Regions from separate parts of the Carnobacterium sp. GW821-FHT04C06 genome, predicted to be linked through region 2. Evidence: riboswitches for the same ligand, from Rfam matches in the RefSeq annotation. Region 2 holds a riboswitch; the other holds the start of a gene.

Region 1 (7,733 bases), on a different contig from region 2:
GTAATAGCATCTAACACACTGTCATCTGGAATAAAATAGGGCGATTGTATATAAATAGATTCTTTTGCCATACTAATCATCTTTAAATAGCCTTTTTTAATTTGTTGCAATTCTGAATCTGGTCCGCTAGAGACAATTTGCATATTGGTTTTTCCGTGATTTTTGCTTAATGGAAAGTACTCTTCTTTGTAATCAAATTTTTGTTTTACAACAGCTGCATTCCAATCCATTAAAAATCGACTTTGTAGAGCCAAAACGGCATTCCCCTCAATTCGAAGATGCGTATCACGCCAATAACCAAATTTTTTCACTTTCCCTAAATATTCATCTCCTATATTGAATCCTCCAATATATCCGACTTTCCCATCAATAATCACAATTTTACGATGATTTCGATAATTCAAACGCAAATTTATAATCGTCCAATGAGAACCAAAGAACGGTTCTGCTTTGCCACCTAATTTTTCTAAGTTCTTAAAAAAGCGATGCTTGGTTGAGCGAGATCCCATCGCATCATAGATAACTAACACTTCAACACCTGCTGCAGCTCGTTCTTCCAATGCTGCTAAAACTCGATTTCCTAGCTCATCTTGATGAAACGTATAATACAACAAATGAACATGGTGTTTCGCTTGTTGGATATCATGAATCAAATGATCAAATTTTTCTTTTCCATCGGTAAAAATCTTCAATTCATTTCCTTTGGTTAAAATCGATTCATCGCTTTCCAAAAATAAACTTGCCATTTCTTTTGTATTTTCATTACTTTGTTTGCTTGACAGCAATTCATCTTCCGCAAGCATTTCTTTTTGAGCCAAAACAAGTTCACTCATTCCAATGCTTTCCTGCGTCTTAATATCAAAAATTTTCTCTCGAGAGATTTTTTTACCAACAAAAAGATACGCAATAAACCCAATTCCCGGTAATAAAACAAGGACGAGCAACCATGCCCACGTGGCTGCAATATCTCGCTTTTCACGAAAAACTGTGATGATAGCTAAAAAAATATTAATCAATGTCACAAGAGCGATAACAAGTAAAATAGTATTCATAAAAGCCTCCTTTAAACGAACTTAATTCTTTATTATCTTACTATGAAGTTTTTCTTTTAGCTACTAAAATCTTATCTCATTTATAAAAATAATTCTTTTTCTAATAAAAAAAGGACCCTGTCAAAGTCCCTTTTTTAAATTCTTATTTTTTTAGCCAACTTGTTTCTTTCGAAAGAAATAAGTCGGGTGCTGTAGCAGCCACAATCACTAAAACAACACTGGTGACAATTCCTGTTGCCAATGCGCTTCCCCCATTCATAATAAAGGAAAACCAAACCGCACTCATTCCCTTTGGAGCATAACTTCCCCAAAAATAAAATCCTGCTACGAAATGCCAAAAGAAGCGGGCGAATGTTCCAATAAAAGTTCCCACTATAATATAGCTCACCATTTTCCCACGTTGCCTAGTCACGATTGATTCTCGTACTTGGCTGGCTACTACGCCTGCAAATCCCGTAAACATAAACGCGATAAAATATTCTATAAAGCCTTGTAGTAAATTTAAAATAGCCACATTTCCAACTAAAAAATGCAGAACGCCCCATAAAAATCCAGCAACAATTCCTGCTGCTACTCCCCTTCTAAAACTAAAAAGAATAAGCGGAATCATTCCTAATGAAATGGTGAAATTTGCTCCGATATTTGTTGGTAAAAATGACAAAACGATTGCAAGTGCCGCACAAATCGTTCCTTCAATCCAGACATTTAACTTTGTTTTGGACATAAAAAAACTCCTCCTTTGAATGTGTCGAACAGTGCCACACAACAAAGGAGGAGCTGAATGATTCTTTTTATCATCGTCGCCCCGTCACAATTCCTACGCTCGTACTAACGAACAGGTTCGAAGGGTTAGAATCCACTTGATTCAATCTCAGCCGCATTTGCAGCACCCCTTTGTGATGGTTGTTCTATTAAATTTTCTTCTCGCTAATTATCGCATTTATATCAATTCTAGTCAATAGTAGCTCGTTAGTTCTTTAATCTATATGCTAGTTTTCAAAGTAATTTTTTTAAATCTAAAATACTTTGAATAGTTCCTAAAACACCCACAATTAAGCTAATAACATTTAATTCTTTATAACCAACAGTCTTTATTCTAAAAAGGCTAGAAATTAATATAACCATATAAGCTATTAAAAACAAAATGGTCACAATCATTTTTGTACGCTTTTTAACTTTTTGTTCCAACAATATTTTTTTTAAATCACCATCTTCTTTGATTAACTCATCCAATGAAAAATTAAATATTTCTGAGATTCTAATGATATTTGCAATATCTGGATACCCTTTTTGTCTTTCCCAATTGGAGATAGCTTGTCCTGAAACATTTAATTTCTCAGCTAATTCTTTTTGAGTTAAGTTATTATTTTTCCTTAAGACTTTAATTTTTTCTCCTATTTTCATTTGTTCAACTCCTTTATTCTTTGATAGCCTTAGCATAGTTCCTAATGATGCATTCGTCACTAAAGGAATGCTTGAACGAGCTAAAGTATTTCTTTACCTCCACTATTCAATCAATTATGCTGTCTTTTTATTTTTCAGATTATACATTTGTTCTTAAACCCAATCGTTATTATTTTAATTGACTTTTATATTGAACTCTAACTGATATCAAAAAAAGTAACGATTGTTATTATTTAAAAAAATAAATTATTATACTTTATCTATGTAGTGATTTCAAAAAGTTGAATTTTAATCGAACTTTTTGAAATCTATTCAAAAAAATTTATCTTAAAAATTAAATTCAACCATTCAATAATCATCCAAAAAATTATTTAAGTAATTTATTTAAAATCTTTTCTATATTGTCTAAATAGATACAGACTCCCTATTAAAACAGCTAAGCTATATTTTATTGAATAAAACTGATACGGCATGTAACTTTTTGGAAAAATTATATCACAAATAATAATTACCACCAATACAACATATGCCAACTTCTTATAATATTCATTTGTTCTTTCATCGGGTTTTCCAATTTTTTTTAATAAATAATAAGACAAGCACATACCAATAAGAATCATAAGCATCGTGAGCCCCACTAAAAAATTCAAATTCGAGGGACTCTGAGAGACCCATTCCTTCAATGGAAAAAATAATGCTTCAGGCAAATCACTTAAAGATTTAATTTTCATTTTTATCTACTCCTTTTTTATATTCAAAAATTTCTCCCACAGTAACTCCAAAAAATTCTGCAATTCTAAATGCTAATAATAAAGTTGGAACATAATTTCCTTTTTCCATCACAAAAATCGTTTGCTTTGATACACCTACGTTATTAGCTAATTCTTGTTGAGATAATCTTGCTAACACTCTAAACTCATACACTTTATTATCAATTGAGTCCTCAAAGTCTTTTTTCATCGTTATCACCTCTTGATAAAACTATAACACTTTTCTTTTTAAAAATAAAATTAAACTTATACAAAATAAAGATATATCATTCATCATAATGCAAAACCCCTTAAACAGATGCCTTGAAATTTTCTTCAAAAAAAAATCTTTCAAAATCATTAGACTCTGAAAGATATTCCGATTATTCAATATTTGTTAATAGATCAGCTAAATAAGCTATTTTTGCAAAATCCTTTTGATTATTTTTCTGATTTCGGTAACTATCTTTAGAAGAAGCTTGATATAGTTGATAATATTGAGTGGCATTTAACAGTCGATAACGTATCCCTTGATCTTCTATTTGCTTAATGTCATCTAAGGCAATTCCTGCAAATTCAGGCAGTGTATCAATAACTGCAAATTCAACTCGCAAGGTTCCTTTTTCAAAAGCATGCTCGTGTAAATCAACCAATGAGAAACCTAATCCTTCAAGTTGTTTTTTTACTTCTTCCCATTGGTAAATGATTTCTTCAACCGGAGCTGACCATCCCCTGCTATCTCCTGGAATATGTATATCAATATCTCCAACATCCCAATTTTTAGTTGTTACAATCTCAAGACCTAGTGAACCCATTAAAACCGGAACAATTCCACATTCATTTAGTTGTTTGGCAACGGATAAAAACACTGAATATTTTGGATTTTCATAACCATACGCTTTCATTCTATCCTCTCCTATTAAATGATTTTTCCCAATTGTTTTTTGCGTTGATACAAGCTTAACAAGGCTATTAAAAACCAATAAATACTTATTAAATAAATACTCGCAACAAATTGCAATTTGCCGTTTACCATGATTGGTTCTATTTTATAGTTGGTAACCGTTACAGCGAAGGCTGTGATACTCATAACAAAATAAAATAAAATCATTCTTTTTTTAATACTCGCTTCATGACCCAGCGCACCTTTCCAACTCGTCATTACACCAAAATAAAAGGAACTAAACAACAATAAAATCCATGTTTCTAAACGATTGGTTTCCGCCCACTGAAAGCCAGTTCCAGTCAGAAATTGATTCATAAGAAATAACCCAATAAACACTAAAAATGAATAGTAGCCATATTGATACCTCAGGTTTTTACGATCTTTTCTCAACAATTCACATCACTCCTTTTATTCAGTATAAGGAAACAGAAAGTAAACTACAACGCGTTTGTTAATAGTTTTATTCGCTACAATGCTAATTCTCATCTTGATAAATAAATGCCTTCACTTGTTTTTGTACCTTTGAATTATCTAACAAGTCACTATGACCTGTTTGTTTGCCAGTAATGATGCTTTCTTGATAGCTTGCCACTTGCTTTTTGATAAATAGCCGACTAGCTAATGCGCTTTGTACAGGAACTACGCCATCACTATGCGTCTCATTTTTTTCTTGATCTCCAGCTATTGCCAAAACCTTTAACGACGAAGGCAATTGCGTTTGTTTTTCAATAAAATTAGTTAATAGATGGCTCGCTTTTTTCACTTCTGTAAAGGCTAGATTATTGTCGTTATACTCGGCTGTTGTATCATTAAATGGCGTTGCAATGGTTATCAGGCGATTCATTTGGGGATTTGAGGTTGTTTGATAGTTCTCTAAATAAGTCGCTAAGACTAATCCTCCATTTGAATGCCCTACAGCATCAAAAGTCGAAAACGGGTATTTCTTTTTGACGTCTAGCACTACGTTTTGAAACCATTTAGCTTCAATATCTACTGCTTTTTCTGTATTGTCTTCAAAACCGACAACGATAAAAGGACGCTCACTACTTTTTTTCAATTGATTTAAATAGTGAATCCCGCCATCTTTTTTAACTTGAATTTTTAGGACTGTGTTGCTAGTCACCTGTTCCTCCATCAACGATTCCGTAAAGCTATTAAAACGTTTATTCGTTGCATTCGTTCCTGGTATCAAAAAAACAGGATTTTTTGCAGTTTGTTCTTCAGTGGGAACTTTAGGAAGTTGCTGTTGTTGATAAAATCGAATTCCAAAATAGCTTGTTGCAAGTAACGTTATAAGGACAAGGGCAAGCCCTTTAAAATTCATCTTCATCCACTAACCACTCCCTTTGGTTTCTGCTAATAATAAATTTTAAGGTATTTTCGTTTTTCCACTTCATCGAAGCCTTCCACCATATCCTTTTCAGTTAGCTGATTGACATCTTTTACAACAATTGAAATGTTATTATTAATTTTGATTTTATTTTTGACTTTTTTAGAAAAAGCTTCTTTATTTTTCTCATTTACTTTAAAATTATCAGGAAACGTCACTGCATGGGTTTTTTCATAGTTTGCAACGCCTGTCTTAAATTCTTCTTGCTTTGATTCTTCTACCAGCGTATCTGCAAAGTCTTCCAAATTGATTTCTGGCTGAACTTCTAAATATTCTTGTGCTTCTTTAATAAAAGTTGATTTTCCAACTAAGCTTTCATCGTCTTTTTTGACAAATTCCGCACAGATATTCACAAAACTTTCTGCTAATAGCGTGTCGTCTAGGACTTTTTCAATGCCTAAAAAATGTTGTTTCCAATACACACTTTCTCCCCTCGTTAAATTGTCTAACGCAACAACGCGGTAGCCATCTTTTTCCTGCAGGTTAAAAACAATACAAGCTTTATCGATGTCTTTTTTAGTGATTCCTTTTTCATACCCAATCGTAACCGATTGCTGATTAAATTCATTTTTTAAGAAAACTTCTTTGTTTTCAACTTTAAAAATTCCAATCGCATCGGTTAATTCCCCTTCAATGATGCATTCGTTTAAATAAATCAACCACAAATCCCCTGATTTGACATTGGGATGGCTAGACGCTTCATACAGTTGCTTTAATAAATCAACCGACCCTTCAAAAAAAGAAGTTTCTTCATTAAAAATTTTACGAATGTAATTGTACGCTTCGTTATAATCTAAGCTTGTTGAGTGTGAAAAATGGTTTGTTGTTTCACTTTTAAAAGGAGATAAAAAAATCTCATTTAACACGGCGGTCATTTCTTCATCCAGTTCTTCAATAATATTATCTGCAATTTCATACCCTTGCTCTTGGGCTTTATTGCCTACAAAATGGACAATTATTTGACGCATTTTGGCATAAGAAAAATCAATCATTTTGTTATACACCTATTTCATTTGGATTCCCATTCGGGTTCAAAACTATTATACTCTATTTTTTTGCAGCTCGCTTCTACTTCATTAAAAAAATCAACTTTCCAACAGAACATAACTGTTAGAAAGTTGATTCTTTAGTGATCGATTTTTAATAATAACGCGTTAAACGCTACTACAACCGTACTCAATGACATTAAGACTGATCCAACGGCTGGACTTAATACAACTCCAATCGGAGCTAGAATCCCCGCAGCTAAAGGAATCGCAATAATATTGTATCCTGCGCCCCACCATAAGTTTTCAATCATTTTTCTAGTAGTATTTTTGGCTAAGGATAGAAAATGTAGGGTATCAAGCGGATCGCTTTTCACTAAAATCACATCTGCTGAATCAATCGCAATATCCGTGCCTGCGCCAATTGCGATGCCAACATCTGCCTTTGCTAAGCTAGGGGCGTCATTTACTCCATCCCCTAACATCATCACCGTTTTCTCTTTTTGTTGATACCTTGCCACCATTTTTTCTTTTTCCTCTGGCAGAAGGTTCGCGTAGAATGTTTGAATTCCAACTTTGTCTGCAACCATTTTTGCTGCTGCTTGGTTATCGCCAGTCAACATTACTGGTTGAATACCTCTATCCAATAGTTCCTTAATAAATTGATAGGCATTTTCTTTGATTTTATCTCCTTGAGCAATTAACCCTATGACTGTTTCTTCAATCATTAAATAACTAACAGAATTTCCCTCCCCAGCTAATTGATTGAACTGTTCTTGATCAAATGCACCTTTTTGTTTCATCAAATAGGATGCAGTCACTATTTTTATGTTTTGGTGATTGATTGTTCCTGATAATCCAACACCTGATATCGCTTGAACTTCACTAGCTGTTGGAAGTTTCACTTTTTCTTCCTCTACTCTTTTTAAAATACCCGTTGCTAAAGGATGACTCGATTTTTGTTCTAAAGCTCCTGCTATTTTTAAAATATCTAGTCTTGAATAGTCTGATTTGAAGGTTTCAATTGCAGTCACGCTAAAATCCCCTTCTGTTAAAGTTCCGGTTTTATCCATTAAGATGACATCCACTTTTTTCGCAGATTCAAGTGCATTTTTATTCCGGATCAATAAACCATTTTTAGCACCAAGTGAAGTGGAACGTGCGGTAACTAAAGGAACTGCTAGTCCTAGCGCATGGGGACAGGCA
Region 2 (7,733 bases):
TGATTTAGAAAATAGTGTTTTGACAACAGATCCACTTGCGTTAACAAATCAAGCCAATGCCTTCTTTGATCGAATGATTGAAAATGGGTATCCGAAAATTGATATGTATGCGTCACTATCATGGTATGGTACTCGCTTTTATACAGAACAGTTGAGAACTAAAAATTATTGGGTTGCTTATTGGGCGGATGAAAAACCTGAAATTTTAACCGGTATGTGGCAATTTGCAAGTGACTATCAGTTAGAAGGATATGATGGAATGCTTGACGCGAATATTGATTTTACCGGATATTACACAAAATAAAATAGTTGTTTAAGAAAGCTAATGAGATTTTTCTTGTTAGTTTTTTTATTTAAAAAACTAATTTGACATGTAATGCATTACATATGATAGGATGAAACCGTAAACAAAATTAAACAGAGACATGTAAATAGATTAAGGGGGCATTTAAAATGAGTAAAGTAGAATCAAATTTTCCAAAAGATTTTTTATGGGGCGGTGCAGTTGCTGCTAACCAATGTGAAGGTGCGTATTTAGAAGATGGAAAAGGGTTATCACCCGTTGATATTTTACCTGATGCGGCTCATGGTCGTTGGGATGCGTTGACAAATCCAAAAGAAGCAATCGCAACAACGTATGATTTTTATCCGAGTCATCAATCAATCGATTTTTATCATCGTTATAAAGAAGATTTAAAAATGTTAGCCGAGATGGGTTTTAAAACGTTTAGAACATCGATTTGTTGGGCACGTATTTTTCCAAATGGAGATGAAAAAATACCTAATGAAGCAGGATTGAAATTTTATGATGATTTATTTGATGAATGTCATAAATATGGAATTGAACCGTTGGTTACAATTAATCACTTTGATACACCTGTCGCTTTATTTGAAAATTATGGTGGTTGGAAAAATCGTCAATTAGTTGATTTTTATTTAAATTATTGTGACGTTATTTTTAAACGCTACAAAGGAAAAGTAAAATACTGGATGACATTTAATGAAATCAACATGATCTTACACATTCCATTTTTCGGTGGCGGTATGGATGTTAGTGATGAAGAAAACCCAATGCAAGCTAAGTATCAAGCAGCGCATCATCAATTAGTAGCATCTGCTAAAGCAACAAAATTAGGACATGAAATTGATTCAGAAAACAAAATTGGTTGCATGTTAGCAGCTGGAACCACTTATCCAAATACATGTAATCCAAAAGATGTTTGGGCAGCTCTTGAAGCAGATCGTGAAGGCTATTTCTTTATTGATGTTCAAGCTCGTGGCTATTATCCAAGCTATAGCAAACGCTTCTTCAAAGAAAATAATATTTCTTTAGATATAGCAGCAGGTGATTTAGAAGTATTGAAAGAAAATACAGTCGATTATGTTTCTTTCAGTTACTACTCATCACGCTTAACAAGTGCCGATCCAGAAGTTAACAGTCAAACGGAAGGCAATGTATTTGCTACATTAAAAAACCCCTATTTAAAAGCAAGCGAATGGGGCTGGCAAATTGACCCACTTGGGTTAAGAGTGACGATGAATGCGATTTATGATCGTTACCAAAAACCTTTGTTTGTAGTGGAAAATGGATTAGGTGCCGTTGATGCTGTGGAAGCAGATGGAAGTATCAATGATGATTACCGTATTGATTATTTACGTGAGCACGTTCGTGAAATGGGTGAAGCTATTGCGGATGGCGTTGAATGTTGGGGTTATACGCCATGGGGCTGTATAGATTTAGTCAGTGCTGGTACAGGGGAAATGAAAAAACGCTATGGTTTTATTTATGTTGATAAAGACAATGACGGAAATGGAACCTTAGATCGTTCAGCTAAAAAATCATTTTATTGGTATAAAAAAGTGATTGCAACAAATGGAGTTGAATTAGATTAGAAAAAATGACATTGGGTAGAGAAATCTATCTAATGTCATTTTTATTTATTTGAAAGGTAACATAAGGTATGTTATAATATAACTGCTGTTAATTAAATACAATTTGTCCGCCAGACATAATAAACTATATAAACAAGGCTTGTAGATCACTTGGAAAATCAATTTTTTAAGCGATTTAGCGAGCAGAAAGGTGATCCAATGAATATCTATGAAAAAATTAAATTTTTATCAAAGCAAAGAGGAGTAACAATTGCAGAACTAGAGCGAACGTTGCATTTTGGGAATAGTACCATTCGAAAATGGGAAAAACAATCACCATCAGTTGACCGTTTACATAAGGTATCAAATTATTTTAATGTGTCTATTTCAATGTTACTAAATGAGCAAGAGGATAACTATGCTAGTGAATTAAGCCATTTTATACTTTTACAAACAAGTGATTTAAAAGAAGAGTTACAAGCTTATTTGATTCAAGATTTTAAAGACTACTTGGAATTTAAAACAGATAAAGTGAAAAAAGAACAAAAAGATTAGTTAAGCTAATCGTCTTATATTATATTCTTCGAATATTGAATTGGATAATGGCCTATGGTATAGTATAAGCATAGTAATGATAACCAATTGGTTCAAATAACCCATTTATTGTTTTATTTGTTATTACTTTGTCCGCCAAGACACAATAGTTATATAAAACTATGCTTACAAACTTATTATAACGGTTGATATTCTAAAAGTCAAAATATTTTAGATTATTAGCTAAAACTTTTTTAGTTTGTAAAGCTAGAAAGGTTGATAAAATGAGTATTTATGAAAAAATAAGATTATTAGCAAAAGAGAAAAAGATTTCAATTGCAGAATTAGAACGCACCTTGAATTTTGGAAATAGCACGATTCGAAAATGGGAGCACCAATCTCCTTCGGTTGACCGCTTGCAAAAGGTTGCTGATTACTTTAATGTCAGCATTTCAACCTTAATTAATGAAAATAATATCCACTATTCAAAGGAACAAGAATGTATAGAGGAATTGAGCCAATTTATCTTACTTAAAACACATGGATTAGCCGAAGAAACACAAGCTTATTTGATTGAAGATTTTAAGGATTATTTGGAATTTAAATCAGATAAAGTAAGGTCTGAAGAAAAATAAAGAGTCACGGAATGACTGTTCCGTGACTCTTTGCTTGGTTAGTTTTTATTTTCAATTAAAGTTAATAATAAGAATTTTTGCCATTTTTTTTCTTGCATAAATTGTGTATCCAATTCTGGATCGACGTAATTAAATAATCTTATCCAAGATTGAGGTCTAATTTTGGAATGCATTCTAAAGATGCGAATCCAACTATATATTACACCCACAATCAAAATGAATAGACCTAAAAAAAACAGGATACCAAGTAAAGTGGGATTATTTATAGAGGTACCTATCGCGACCCCTAATAGAGCTAAGACAGCACCACCAATAATTGATCCAAAGATAATCCAAAGAGTCGTTATCTGATAAGAATGAAATCCTTTAATATTAAAATATTTTTCTATTAGAAAAACCTGTTTCACTGGATTTTTCACTTTTTTGACAGGTATTTTATACATATCGATAAATAAATGGCTTGCTTCTTTTTCAACTTTAGTGTGTTTTGGAATAATAATTATTAACAAAATAAATAAAAAAAGATAGAACATTTTTTAAATCCCCCTATTGTTTGTAATACTAGACTAGTCACTCATTAAAGTATAGCACAGGAATGATTTCGGTTGTTATTTATTTTGTCCATTGTATTCTTAATTTTTTTATAGTACACTTGTGTCAATTAAAATAAACTTAATATAAAGCGTGGGGAGGTCATAAATGGCCTGAGAGTAAGCTGTGAGCTTAGACCCGTTGAACCTGTTGGTTAGTACCATCGTAGGGAGTGAACGTGTTCTTTTACTGTGCCTACTTTCCGTGGGCGCAGTTTTTTTATTGGTTAGGAGTTAGTATGAAAAAGAAAACGTTAGTCTATCCGCTAGTGACATTTCTTGCAATTTTGATGATTTGGGAGATGCTAGTTTCCATTGGCGGAATCCCGCTGTATATTTTGCCAGCGCCCTCTAAGATTATAAAGACATTGTTTGAGAACCGTTCGATATTGGCGATGCATGGAGTCGTTACATTGACTGAGGCAACGATTGGATTGGTGATTGCCAGTATATTAGCTTTTGGAATGGCACTAATAATGGATGCTTCTCAAACGATTAAGTTTTCAATTTACCCACATTTTGTTGTTTCCCAAACCATTCCAGTGATGATTTTAGGACCGCTATTTTCGATTTGGTTGGGTTTTGGTATGGCACCTAAAATTGTAATGGTGATCTTGATGTGTTTTTTTCCAATGGTCGTTTCATTTTCAGATGCTTTAGGGAAAGTTGAAGTGGCGCAATTAAATTTACTCAAAACGTTTGGTGCAAGTAAGGAACAATTGTATCGATTGGTTAAAATCCCAGCAGCGATTGGCGGATTTTTTTCTGGCTTACGTGTTGCAGCAACATATTGCATTGGTGGTGCGATTGTAGGAGAGTGGCTAAACGCTTCAGCAGGCTTGGGCTATTACATGATTCGAGTGAAAAATGGGTACATGTTAGATAAGGTATTTGCCTGTGTAGTGGTCATTATTTTATTGAGTTTATTTATGAATGGTGTAGTAAAATTACTTGAAAAATTGGTTTATTTAAAAAGGGGAAAAAGAATATGAAAAAAATAGTAGTAGCAATAATAGCATTTATTTTCATCGGCAGTTTAGTTGGATGTAGTCAGGAGTCGAAAAAAAGTCAAAAAGCCAAAAAATTAAAAGATGTGACAGTTATTTTAGATTTTGTACCAAATACAAATCATACGGGAATGTATGTAGCCTTGAAAAAGGGATACTATAAAAAAGCGGGTTTAAATGTTCAATTTGTTGAGCCTGGTAACGAAAACACTTCAGCTACTTTAGTTGCAACGGGAAAAGGTCAATTTGGGATCAGTTATCAAGAAGATGTTACTTATGCATTGACTTCAGAGGATAAATTACCGATTAAGACGATTGCTACGATTATGGAACACAACACTTCCGGCTTTGCGAGTGCTAAAAATAGTGGCATTAAAAGTCCAAAAGATTTTGAAGGAAAAGTCTATTCTGGTTGGCAAGCGCCAAGTGAAGAAGCGACCATCAAAGCAGTTATGAACAATGTTGGTGCAGATTTCAACAAACTGACATTAGTAGGAGATTCTGGTGGTGGATTTGATTCATTAGGTAAAGACGTGGACATCAAATGGTTTTACGAAGGTTGGGATAACGTTAAGGCTGAAATGGCTAATGCAAAGTTAAACTATCTGCCTTTGCGAACGTTAGATAAGCGTTTAGATTATTACACACCCGTCATCATAACGAATAAAAAAATGATTGATGAAGATCCAGCTACAGTTACAGCATTTTTAGCAGCCACCAAAAAAGGATATCAGGAATCGATTAAACATCCAGATGCTTCAGCAGAAATTCTTCATGAATATGCGAGTGATTATGATAGTGAATTCTTAAAAAAATCGCAACGTTTTGTGTCAAAAAATTATTGTGAAAATCCTGAAAAATGGGGAGAAATGAAGGCTGAAATTTGGGATGGGTATACAGATTTTCTGTTTGATAATAACTTGATTCCTAAAAAAATTGCTGCAGATGAGCAGTACACAAATCAATTTTTGAGTGAGGGTGAGTGATATGAAATTAAGGGTTGAATCTATTGCGTTCGCTTATTCAAAGAAGAAAATTATTGAAGAGTTTTCCTTTCAAGTTGATAAAGGAGAATTTGTCACAATTTTAGGACCTAGTGGCTGCGGGAAATCCACTATTTTAAAGTTGTTAACGGGTCTAACAGAAAAGCAAAATGGTCGCATTTTAGTAGATGGGAAAGTAGTGGAGGGATTGTCTTTAAAATTTTCCTATATGCCTCAAGAAGACCTTTTATTAGAATGGGAGACGGTGTTACAAAATGTCTGCTTATATCAGCGCATTCATAAAGAAAAATACAATCAAGAAGAAGTGATGCAACAACTTGAAGCGTTTGGTTTGAAAGGCTATGAGAATGCATACCCTAGTGAGTTGTCTGGTGGGATGCGGCAACGAGTCGCTTTTTTAAGAACAGTGCGTTGTGATGCAGATATTCTCTTGTTAGATGAACCTTTTGGAGCGTTAGACGTGATTACGAGAGGTGAAATGCAAGCGTGGTTGCGTACCTTAAGACAAACAGTGAATAAAACGGTACTTCTAGTGACTCATGACATTGATGAGGCTCTTTATTTATCAGATCGAATTTTAATAGTAGGAGGCAGTCCTTCTAAAATAAGAAAAGAATTTAACATCGAAGCATCTACTGATACCCGTGAAGAGGGTACTGAAAATCTTGCGTTAAGAGCTGAAATTTATCACAATTTAAAAAGGCGGTAAGGTAAAAATGTTAAGTGATGCACATTTTCATATAAAACAAACCGATTTTTACTCCTTGTTAAAAGACGAATCTATTTTTGGAATCTTAAATTGTGACTCAAAATCTGAATTTGACCAGCATCAAAAACGACTATGTAAGGATTCAAAAGTAATTCTAAGCGCTGGGATTCACCCGTGGAAGGCAGGTGAAAGTGACTGGAAAGAGATGGAAACATGCTTTCAACAAGTTGCCGTTATCGGTGAAATTGGCTTGGATTCTATTTGGTGTGAGGTAGATATGGATGTTCAAATGACTATTTTTAAACAACAGTTGGCATATGGAGTAACACATAAAAAGCCAGTAATTCTCCATACAAAAGGAATGGAAAAAGAAATTGCCGAAATAATAAAAGAGTACCCTAATCGTTATTTGGTTCATTGGTATTCTAGTATGGATCATCTAGATGCATATATAGAACAAGATTGTTATTTTTCAATCGGTCCCTCTTTTGCAACAGATGCCGCAGTAAAACAAGTGGTTGAAAAAGTTCCCTTAAACCGTTTACTTGTTGAATCAGACGGAATTGAGGCGATGAACTGGGCGGTAGAACGAGACATTCAAGTGGGGAATTATGTAGAGATGCTAACGAACACTTTTAATTATTTAGCAAAGAAGAAAAATATAAAAATAGAGACGGCGATAGATTGCGTAAAAGAAAATTTGGATTTTTTTATTTGGACCGGGAATGAAAACGAAAGCTAGCATTAAAAAACGTCAAAGGATTTTTAAATCCTTTGACGTTTTTTAAATAGTTTTATTTTACAACGATAACGGGACAAGCTGCATCGTGAATAATTTTTTTAGAAACACTTCCAACAACGATTCGATCCAAACCTTTACGATTATGATGACCGATAACGATAAAATCAACGGGATTCTTTTTTTCAAAATCAAGAATTTTAGTGGCTGCAAATCCTTCAAGAGCTACGATTTCTACCGCTAAATTAGCTTTTTCAACTACGTTTTTAACTTTAGTTAAGTAAGCATTTGTTTCTTCGTGAAGTTTTGACTCTAAGTCAACCGTTGTTTCAACAGCATCAGGAGCAATTTCTCGATTGATAACGTGCAAAATTGTGATTTTTCCTTGTTCTTTAAAGCTTTTTGCTAGTGTAATAGCTTCTTGCAACGCATGTTTTGATGTTTCATCCATATCCATAGGTACTAATAAATTCATAAAATCTTCCCCAATCTATTCAATATTATCTAAATAACGACGTCCAGCAAATAAGACAAGTGCGCCAACAGCAACGGCTGCTGCTGCAAACCAGAAAGTAACATGAGGATTATACCAGTCAGCTAATTTTCCAGCTAACCAGGGAGCCAAAGCGCCACCTGTAAAACG

Evidence for each region. Region 2 has a riboswitch for thiamine pyrophosphate ahead of AC07SW_RS11250 (ABC transporter permease). Riboswitches for the same ligand answer to the same signal wherever they lie in the genome.
Region 1: another riboswitch for thiamine pyrophosphate. It lies ahead of thiT (energy-coupled thiamine transporter ThiT); the one in region 2 lies ahead of AC07SW_RS11250 (ABC transporter permease).

What each region holds. Positions count from the first base shown of each region.
Region 1 is NZ_JBWKTN010000001.1:272,993-280,725, forward strand. Features, by position in the region: gene cls (cardiolipin synthase) at 1-1,052, opposite strand, end outside; gene thiT (energy-coupled thiamine transporter ThiT) at 1,195-1,776, opposite strand; TPP riboswitch at 1,850-1,956, opposite strand; gene AC07SW_RS01340 (helix-turn-helix domain-containing protein) at 2,049-2,456, opposite strand; gene AC07SW_RS01345 (DUF2178 domain-containing protein) at 2,837-3,187, opposite strand; gene AC07SW_RS01350 (helix-turn-helix transcriptional regulator) at 3,177-3,416, opposite strand; gene AC07SW_RS01355 (phosphoribosylanthranilate isomerase) at 3,589-4,110, opposite strand; gene AC07SW_RS01360 (hypothetical protein) at 4,125-4,544, opposite strand; gene AC07SW_RS01365 (alpha/beta hydrolase) at 4,627-5,481, opposite strand; gene AC07SW_RS01370 (nucleoid-associated protein) at 5,508-6,533, opposite strand; gene AC07SW_RS01375 (heavy metal translocating P-type ATPase) at 6,668-7,733, opposite strand, start outside.
Region 2 is NZ_JBWKTN010000006.1:5,736-13,468, forward strand. Features, by position in the region: gene AC07SW_RS11225 (GH25 family lysozyme) at 1-304, shown strand, start outside; gene AC07SW_RS11230 (6-phospho-beta-glucosidase) at 454-1,893, shown strand; gene AC07SW_RS11235 (helix-turn-helix domain-containing protein) at 2,092-2,427, shown strand; gene AC07SW_RS11240 (helix-turn-helix domain-containing protein) at 2,691-3,041, shown strand; gene AC07SW_RS11245 (hypothetical protein) at 3,080-3,574, opposite strand; TPP riboswitch at 3,717-3,822, shown strand; gene AC07SW_RS11250 (ABC transporter permease) at 3,871-4,623, shown strand; gene AC07SW_RS11255 (ABC transporter substrate-binding protein) at 4,620-5,624, shown strand; gene AC07SW_RS11260 (ABC transporter ATP-binding protein) at 5,626-6,351, shown strand; gene AC07SW_RS11265 (TatD family hydrolase) at 6,359-7,093, shown strand; gene AC07SW_RS11270 (universal stress protein) at 7,146-7,565, opposite strand; gene AC07SW_RS11275 (MFS transporter) at 7,581-7,733, opposite strand, start outside.